2 regions of the Pseudonocardia sp. HH130629-09 genome follow, and region 1 is predicted to be linked to the other one. Evidence: predicted binding sites of a transcription regulator. Region 1 holds the regulator's gene; the other holds the start of a gene.

Region 1 (4,404 bases):
GCTGCGGCACGCCCAGCCGGACGCCGTGTTCGTCTCGGCACACAGCGGCACCGGGATCGACCGGCTCCGCGAGCACATCGCCGAGCGCCTGCCGCGCCCGGACTACGAGGTCGACCTCCTGCTGCCCTACACCGAGGGTGCGCTGGTCGCGCGGCTGCACGACGACGGCGAGATCCTCGCCGAGTCCCACACCGCCGACGGCACCCGGATCCGGGCGCGGGTGAAGCCGGAGCTGGGCACCGCGGTGCTGCCGTTCGCGGTGGCGGGCTCTGCCGTCCCGACCGGGACCGGCGCCGACCTGCCGGCGACGGCAGCGGGCCACTGAGTGGGCGGCCGGGTGGGCCACCGCGTCCGGGGGTCGTGGCCCGTCGCCTGACCACGGTCCTCTGCCTGACCGGTGCGCTCACGGGTGCGGCCGCGCCGCCGCCCGGGGCGCACCCGGTCTGCACCGTCGACGACCCGCGGCTGGCGGAGCTGTCCGGGCTGGTCGCCGAGGGCGCGCCCGGCGGAGCCCCGCAGCGCTACCACGCGATCGTCGACGGCGGGGGGGCCGCGCGGACGTTCACCCTGGACCCGTCTGGCTGCGCGGTCACCGGTACCCGGCAGGCCGACGTCCCGGTCACCGACGTCGAGGACCTCGGGCTCGGACCGGGCGGGGAACTCTGGCTCGCCGACACCGGTGACAACGGGGCACAGCGTGGCTCGGTCAGGCTCGTCGTGCTGCCCCCGGCCGGGCCCCCACGCGTGTACGACCTGGTCCACCCCGACGGTCCGCGCGACGTCGAGGCGCTGCTGGTCGGCGACGACGGCGTGCCCCTGCTGGTCGACAAGACCACCGGGGCCGCCGGGGTGTACCGACCCGACGCACCGCTGCGCGAGGGCGGGGGCCCGGTCCCGCTGCGCCGGGTGGCACAGGTCGTGCTGCCCTGGTCGGGCACCGGCGGCGGGCCGCTCGGGGCCGCCGGGTCCCGCACGATCACCGGCGGCGGGGTCTCACCGGCCGGGGCCGACGGCGGACGCGCCGCCGTGCTGCGGACCTACACCGACGCCTGGGTGTTCCCGCTGCCCGTCGGCGGACCGGCGACGGCCGACGTGCTGGTCGCGGCGCTGGGCGGGGCACCGCTGCCGGTGCCGTTGCCGGACGAGGCCCAGGGCGAGGCGATCGCCCCGGACGGCCGGGGTGCACTGCACTCCGGCAGCGAGGCCCGGGGCCTGACCGCGGCGGCGATCACCGTCGTCCCGGGCGCGGTGCCCGCGGCGACCGGCCCGCAGGCACCCGTCGTGGCCCAGCCCGCCGAGGTGCCGGAGTACCGCACGTACCCGTCGTGGCTGCCCGCCGCGGGCGGGGCCGCGGTGCTCGCAGTGCTGCTGGTGACCGGTGCCGTCGCGATGTCCCTGCACGGACGGCGCCGCCGGTCCCGCTGACCGCGGGAACCGGGCGCCGCTTGAGGAGGTCAGAGGCGGCGCAGGACCGCCACGACGCGGCCGAGGATCGACGCGTCGTCACCCGGGATCGGATCGTAGGCGGCGTTCGCCGGCATCAGCCAGATGTGCCCGTCCTTGCGGCGGAACGTCTTGACCGTCGCCTCGCCGTCGATCATCGCGGCCACGATCTCGCCCTGCTCGGCCACCGGCTGCTGGCGCACGACGACCCAGTCGCCGTCGGTGATCGCGGCGTCGACCATCGAGTCGCCCTTGACGTTGAGCAGGAACAGAGTGCCCTCGCCGACGATCTCACGCGGCAGCGGGAACACGTCCTGCACGGCCTGCTCGGCCAGGATCGGGCCACCGGCGGCGATGTCGCCGATGAGCGGCACGAACGCCGGCGCCGGCCGCGCGGAACGCAGCTCGGCCGTGTCGGCGTCGGAGTCCGACCCGTCGGTGCCGGCGATCTGCTCCGGGCTGCGGACGTCGACCGCGCGGGTGCGGTTCGGGTCGCGCCGGAGGAAGCCCTTGCGCTCCAGGGTCCGGAGCTGGTGGTGCACCGACGAGGTGGACGTGAGGCCCACCGCGTCACCGATCTCGCGGACGCTGGGCGGGTAGCCGTACCGGTCCACCCAGTCCCGGATGACGGCCAGGACCTTCTTCTGCCGCGGGGTCAGGCCGCGGGTGTCGGTCGCGGGGTCGGGGAACTCCCGGACCGTCGCGGATCCCCGGTCCGCGGCGGTGCCGGTCACGCCGGGACCACCGTGTCCGGTGTCGTCCGCTGCCATCGCATTCGCCTCCTCGGGGTACTTACGGCGACGACCCTAGCCGTCGCGGGCCCGTTCGCCAAACATGCGTTCGAAGTCGCCCGGGCGTGTCGTGGATTCCGTCGGGTCGTGGTGGTAGAACATCGCACAGGCGTTCGATCGAACACCGGTTCGATCGTTCTGGTTCGATCGGATGCCGTCCGCGTCGCCGTCCGGCCGCGCGGGGCGACCGGCAGCGGGAGCGGCAGTGGGGGTGGCGATCGTGGACGCAGCGGTCATCGGGGGCATGACGGTCATCGGACGGGCTGCGGTCGGCCCCGCGGCCGACGTGGTGCGGGCGGTCCCGGCACCGGGTCCCGTGCGCCGCGTGGTGGCGGCGGTGAGTGTCCTGCTCGCCTCGGCGGCCGCGGTCGTCGCGCTCGGGGTGGTCGCCGACGTCGCCGCCCACGGCCCGGCCGTGCCGCCCGCGGTCGGCGCGCCACGCTGAGAGCGTCTCCGGCACGGGCGGTGAACTGCGGAGACGCGGTTGTTGTCGGTGTCGGGTGCTACACCGCTCGTACGCCCGTTCGACCGGGCTCAGGGAAGGGCCGGTCGGGAGCGGGGGAGACGAGACCGCCCGGGGGCCGGGTGGTCCGACGGCAGGAGGAGCCATGCGAGAGTTCGACGAGCGGATCCGCGACCACGGCCCGGTCGGCTGCCTGACCGGTGCCCCCGCGCCCGGCACTCCCACCTCGCGCGCCCGGCGCGCCGCCCGGGAGCGGGTGCGGGCCGCGGAGGGTGTGGCCGGTCCGGCCGGTGCCGGCTCGTCGGCCGTCGCGCGCGCCGCGCACCGGTGGGCCGCCCACGGTGCACGGGAGCGCGCACTGACCAAGTCGGTTGCACGGCACCCCGCTGCCCGTTCCCGGCGCGCCACGGCGCCCGGTGTTCCGACGTCCGGTCCGACGGCGCCCGGTCCGACAGTTCCCGGGCGTGCGGCCCGGACCGCGGCACCGGCCGATCCGGCGGTCCCGCGTGGCGTCACCGGTGGTCCGAACGTCGCGGTCCGGACGCCCCGCTGTACCACCTCGGCGCCAGGCTCCACGGCGACCCTGGTGCGGCCCGCCCGGGTCGCGGCGCCGTCCGGTCCGCGGTCGGTGGCCGTGCCGGCGCCGCGCACGGTCCGTCCGCTGGACCGGCGTTGCCTGGTCCCGGCCCGCCCCCGCCCGGCCCGCAGCCGGGTCCGCGGGCGCCTGGAGCGGTTCCTGACCGGGGTCGCGGTGCTGCTGTGCGCCACGACCGCGGTGGTGGCGCTCGGGTTGCTGGGCGACGCGGCGGCGGGCTGGAACGCCCCCGCGGCCGCCGTTCCGTCGGTCGGTGCCGTGCGCTGAGGCGGGTCGGGTCGCGGTGCGGTCCCGGTGGGCCAGGCCCGTGGCACGGAGTGGTGCCGGCGTGCCCGGCCCGGGGTGTGCAGGGGTGCGGTGCCGACGTGTCGGGCTCCCGGGGCGGAGCCGGTCGGGCGTGCCGTGGTGCGGTGCCGGCGCGGCAACCGTGGTCACAGCGGTGGCGGTGCGGTGACGGTGTGGAGCGATCCGGCGCCGTGCCGGCGTCGCATCGGGTGATGGCGTGCGCTGGGCCGGCACGCGGACGTCGGGCGGCGGTCGCCGGGATGTCGCCGGATCGTCGGCGGCGTGCCGCCGGGCGCGTCCGCCGGGCGTGTCCCCGCATCGGGTGCCGCCGGTCGCGGTCCCCGCGGCGCGACGGACGGCGCCGCGCGTGACGTTCCTCGGCGCCACCAGCGCCGATGTCCCCCTCCATGATCGTCGGCGACGAGCCGGTCGCGGAACGTGGTGTGCAAGGCTCGGATCCCGATCGGGCGAAGCTCGGCGCGGCGTGGGCCCCGGGATGGCGGACCCCTAGATGTAGGGGTTACATTGACGTTGTTCCGCCACTGGTTGGGGGGATGGATCACTGCGGAGAGTTTCCGGAACGTTACGGGAGAGGGTGTGAGCGTCCATGCGCTGCCCGTTCTGCCGGCACCCGGACTCCCGCGTGATCGACTCACGGACCGCCGACGACGGGACCTGCACCCGCCGGCGCCGGTCCTGCACCTCGTGCGGACGACGGTTCACCACGGTCGAGGAGGCCGTGCTCGCCGTCGTCAAGCGCAGCGGGGTGACCGAGCCCTTCAGTCGACAGAAGGTCGTCAGCGGGGTTCGGCGGGCGTGCCAGGGCC
Region 2 (4,404 bases), 1.2 Mb from region 1:
CCCGACCTGACCAGCGACAACCGTCAGCGTCGGGAGATGGCCGAGCGGATGGCGCTCAACGCCCCGATCCAGGGCAGCGCCGCGGACATCATCAAGGTCGCGATGCTCGGGGTGTACCGGGCGTTGCAGGCCGAGCGGCTGCGCAGCCGGATGCTGCTGCAGGTCCACGACGAGCTGGTCCTCGAGGTCGCCGAGGGTGAGCGCGAGGCCCTGGAGGCACTCGTGCGTCGGGAGATGGCGGCCGCGGCGGACCTGTCGGTGCCGCTGGAGGTGTCGGTCGGGTCCGGCCGCAGCTGGGACGCAGCGGCGCACTGACCTCGCGCCCGGGTCAGCCGGCGACCGCTCCCCGGGTGGGCGCGGTGCCGGCTCCGGTGCCGTGTGCGGCTGCGGAGCGGTGGCGCAGATGTCCAGGCGCGAGGATGCGGCCGGCGCGGCCCAGCTCCGCGACGAGCTGCTCGACCGCGACGTCCTGACGGCGGGCCGCGGCGTGCAGGATCGCGCAGAGCCGCGCGACCGTGTCGGTGCCCGCGGTGCCGGCCGTGCCCGCCGTGTCTGTGGTGCCGGCCGTGACGCCGGTGGTGGTGTCGGTCGTGCCACCGGCCGCGAGGCCGATCGGGGTGGCACGGGGGCCGGTGCGGCGTCGGGTGTCGCGCTCATGGCGCAGCACCGCGGCCAGGTCGCGCCCGGCGGCGGCGATGACGTCGGCGTCGTCGGTGTGGACCGCGACGACCGCGTCGGCGTCCCCGGCCGCGGCCACCGCGCGTTCCGCGGAACGCGACCATGCCGCAGCGCGCGCCGCCCGGCCAAGGACGCCGGAAGCTCCAGCCCGCCGACCTCGGCATCGGCCAGGGCGACCAGCAGATCCCCGATCAGGACGGCCCGGCGGGCCCAGGTCGCCCGATCCCCGGGCAGACCCCGGTGCACGACGACGCCGCCTGCGCGGGTTCGGCCGGCGGCACGTCGGGGCGGCGGGGATGCGGGACCGGGCACGACATCGGCGTCACCTCCTGCGGTGCCGACGTCGGTAGGGTCGCAAACCGACCCACCTGCTGTTACAGCGCGGCGGCTGACGGTGCGGGCCCCCCGCCGGACGGTCCGTGCCCGGCGTCCGGCGGTGCGGCTCCCGGCGTCGCGGATCTCCGCGGTGCGGCTGTCAGCGGTGCGGCCGTCTGCGGTGCGGCTGTCGGCGGTAGGGCCGTCTGCGGTGCGGCTGCCGCCGGTTCCAGGATCGTCAGCTCGGCGGGGCCGAGGCGGAGCACGCCGTCGTCGAGGGGCTCGCAGCGCACCCCGCCCCGGCCACCCAGCGCGGCGCACGCGCCGTCGCCGATCTCGGTGTCCATCCAGCGGCACGGCGCGGCGGCGCGGTGCGCGCGGAAGCGGACCGCGCCGCCGCCGGAGTCCAGGGCGAACAGCGCGCCGGTGCCGCCCCGGCCCGGTGCGGCGAGCGCGTCGACCGGTGCGCCCCGCAGCACGATGTTGCACCGCGCCGGCCGCGGGGTCGCCGTGGCCTCGACGACGTCGCCGAGGACCGTGCGCAGGTGGTCCAGCGACTCCGCGGCCAGCAGCGTCACCGCGGCCCGGGCGTGCGCCGGTCGGCCGGCGTAGCGGTCGCCGACGATCCCGTGGCCGGCGCGCACCCGGACCTCGTCGCGCAGCGGCGGCTCCGGGGCGGGACGCGGCCCGTCGGCGGGCCTGCCCTCGTAGGCGTGCTGGGACGCGACCACCAGTGCGGTGATCTCGACCCGCATCAGTTCAGCCCGGTCAGGAAGCGGATCACGGCCTCCCGGGTCAGCTGCGCACCGGGACTGCCGAAGGGGCGGTCGAAGACGTGGTCGGCGTAGGGGACGGTGACCAGCCTGCCGTCGACCCCCGCGGAGCGGAGCTGCCGGTCGTAGGCGGCGACCCGGTCGGGCAGGACGTAGTGGTCCGCGGAGCCGAGCAGCAGGGTCGGTGGGAGCCCGGGGCGCACCTGCTCGGCGGGGGAGAGCAGCCGCAGCAGGCCCGGAGCCTGGTCGGCGCTGCCGCCGAACAGGGTGCGTGCCACGTCGGGGTCGACCAGCGTCAGGTCGACGGGCGGGTAGTAGGCGACCACGCCGACCGGCGGCGGGCCGGGCGTCGGCGGTGGGGCGTCGGCCGGGCCGGTGCCGCCGTAGGCGGCGGGTGCCTCGGAGCACGCCAGTGTCCCGTCGAGCAGTCCGGAGGTGACCGACAGCGCCAGCGTCGCCCCGGCGGACTGCCCGCCCAGGACCAGCCGCGCGGGGTCCAGACCCGCCTCGCCCGCGTGCGCGCGGACCCAGTCGACGGCGCACGCGACGTCGCGCTGCTGGTCGCGGCCGACGGGCTCGGGTGGCGGCAGCCGGTAGTCCACCGCGGCGACCGCCCAGCCGCGCTCGGCGAGCCACCGGGGTCTCGTGGCGGAACGTCCCCACCAGCACGACCAGCAGCAGCGCGGCCCACACCCACGCGAGGACCCGGAGGAACGACGTCACCTGCGCACCCTGTCATCCCGGGCGTCACCCCGGTCCGCCCGGCCGGCCCGGGCCCGCCGGTCCGGCGTGCCCGCCCGGATGGGACCGTCCCGACCGGTACGGTTCTCGAACGGCTGTGCGGTCCGAGGCGAGGGGGACACCGGTGCGGGTGCTCGGGGTCGACCCCGGACTGACGCGGTGCGGCATCGGCGTCGTCGAGGCCGGTGCGGGCCGGACCGTCGGGTTCGTCGACGTCGGCGTCGCCCGCAGTGAGCCGGCCCTGCCGCTGGAACGGCGGCTGCTCGCCGTCGCCGACGAGGTGGAGCGCTGGGTGGCCCGGCACCGGCCCGACGTGATCGCCGTCGAGCGGGTGTTCAGCCAGAACAACGTCCGCACCGTGATGGGCACCGCCCAGGTCAGCGGCGTCGTCGTGCTCGTCGCGGCCCGGGCGGGGCTGCCGGTCGCCTTCCACACCCCCAGCGAGGTGAAGGCCGCCGTCACCGGTGAGGGCCGCGCGGGCAAGGCACAGGTCACCGCGATGGTCACCCGGCTCCTCGGCCTGGACGCACCCCCGAAGCCCGCCGACGCCGCCGACGCACTCGCGCTCGCCATCTGCCACTGCTGGCGCTCACCGATGATCGACCGGATGGCGCAGGCCCAGGCCCGCGCCGAGGAGCTGGCCGCGGTGCACCGTGCCCGGCTCGCCGAGGCCCAGCGCGAGCGCGGCGGCGCCCGGCCCGGTGCCGCCGAGCAGTGGGCCGCGGCCCGCGCGGCCGCCGACGCCCGCTCGGCCGGCGGGTGGCGCGCGCGCTGACCCCTCTCGCCCGGTGGTGGCGTGGTGTCGCGTGCGGTCCGGTCGGTGCGGCCCGGTAGCGTCGGTGCTCGAACGGTCGTTCGTCGGAAGGGGACCTGTCAGTGATCCACTCGGTGCGCGGTCCGGTGCTGGATATCGGGCTGGACCACGCGGTCATCGAGGTGGGTGGGGTCGGGCTCGCGGTGTACGCCACCCCCGCCACGCTGGGCGGGCTGCGTCGCGGGGACGAGGCCCGGCTGTCGACCACGCTGGTGGTGCGCGAGGACTCACTGACCCTCTACGGGTTCGCCGACGCCGAGGAACGCGAGCTGTTCCTGCTGCTGCAGACGGTGTCCGGGATCGGGACGCGGCTCGCGCTCGCGACGATCGCGGTGCTGGAGCCGGACACACTGCGCCGCGCGCTGGCCGACGGCGACCTGGCCGTGCTCACCCGCATCCCCGGCGTCGGGCGCAAGAGCGCCGAGCGCCTGGTCGTGGAGCTGCGCGACAAGGTGACCGCGCCGGCCGCGGTGCCCGCGGGCGCCGTCGCGGCCGCACCGGCCCCGATGCTCGGGGTGCGCGACCAGGTCGTCGAGGCGCTGCTCGGGCTCGGCTTCACCCAGCGCCCGGCCGAGCAGGCCGTCGACGCGGTCCTGGCCCACGCCCCCGACACCGACGCCCGGGACCTGCTGCGCACCGCGCTGTCGAGCCTGAGCAGGTCGCGGTGACCGACCCCGACCCCTACGCCGGGGTCGACGGCCGGCTCGACGAGCGCGCCGTGGACGCCGGGGTCCAGCCGGGGGACACCGACGTCGAGGCGTCGCTGCGGCCCCGCTCGCTGGCCGAGTTCGTCGGCCAGCCCCGGGTCCGCGAGCAGCTGCATCTGGTGCTGGAGGGCGCCCGTCGCCGCGGCGACCCGCCGGACCACATCCTGCTCTCCGGCCCGCCCGGGCTCGGCAAGACCAGCCTCGCCATGATCATCGCCCAGGAGATGGGGGCCGCGATCCGGCTGACCTCCGGCCCGGCGCTGGAGCGTGCCGGGGACCTCGCGGCGATGCTGTCCAACCTCGTGCCCGGCGACGTGCTGTTCATCGACGAGATCCACCGCACCGCCCGGCCCGCCGAGGAGATGCTCTACCTCGC

What was found. The regulator LexA, encoded in region 1, represses DNA repair genes until DNA is damaged. The targets are predictions, from matches to a motif close to CGAACACGTGTTCG.
Region 2: a site for LexA is predicted at 2,596-2,609, ahead of ruvC (crossover junction endodeoxyribonuclease RuvC). Genes of this name have one in related genera too.

Annotation. Positions count from the first base shown of each region.
Region 1 is NZ_CP011868.1:1,318,336-1,322,739, forward strand. It holds gene hflX (GTPase HflX) at 1-325, shown strand, start outside; gene XF36_RS05900 (hypothetical protein) at 361-1,425, shown strand; gene lexA (transcriptional repressor LexA) at 1,455-2,213, opposite strand; gene XF36_RS31345 (hypothetical protein) at 2,455-2,679, shown strand; gene XF36_RS05915 (hypothetical protein) at 2,843-3,559, shown strand; gene nrdR (transcriptional regulator NrdR) at 4,185-4,404, shown strand, end outside.
Region 2 is NZ_CP011868.1:2,544,568-2,548,971, reverse strand. It holds gene polA (DNA polymerase I) at 1-315, shown strand, start outside; gene XF36_RS11725 (hypothetical protein) at 329-757, opposite strand; gene XF36_RS11720 (hypothetical protein) at 1,053-1,748, opposite strand; gene XF36_RS11715 (alpha/beta hydrolase) at 1,748-2,368, opposite strand; gene ruvC (crossover junction endodeoxyribonuclease RuvC) at 2,632-3,282, shown strand; gene ruvA (Holliday junction branch migration protein RuvA) at 3,384-3,989, shown strand; gene ruvB (Holliday junction branch migration DNA helicase RuvB) at 4,040-4,404, shown strand, end outside.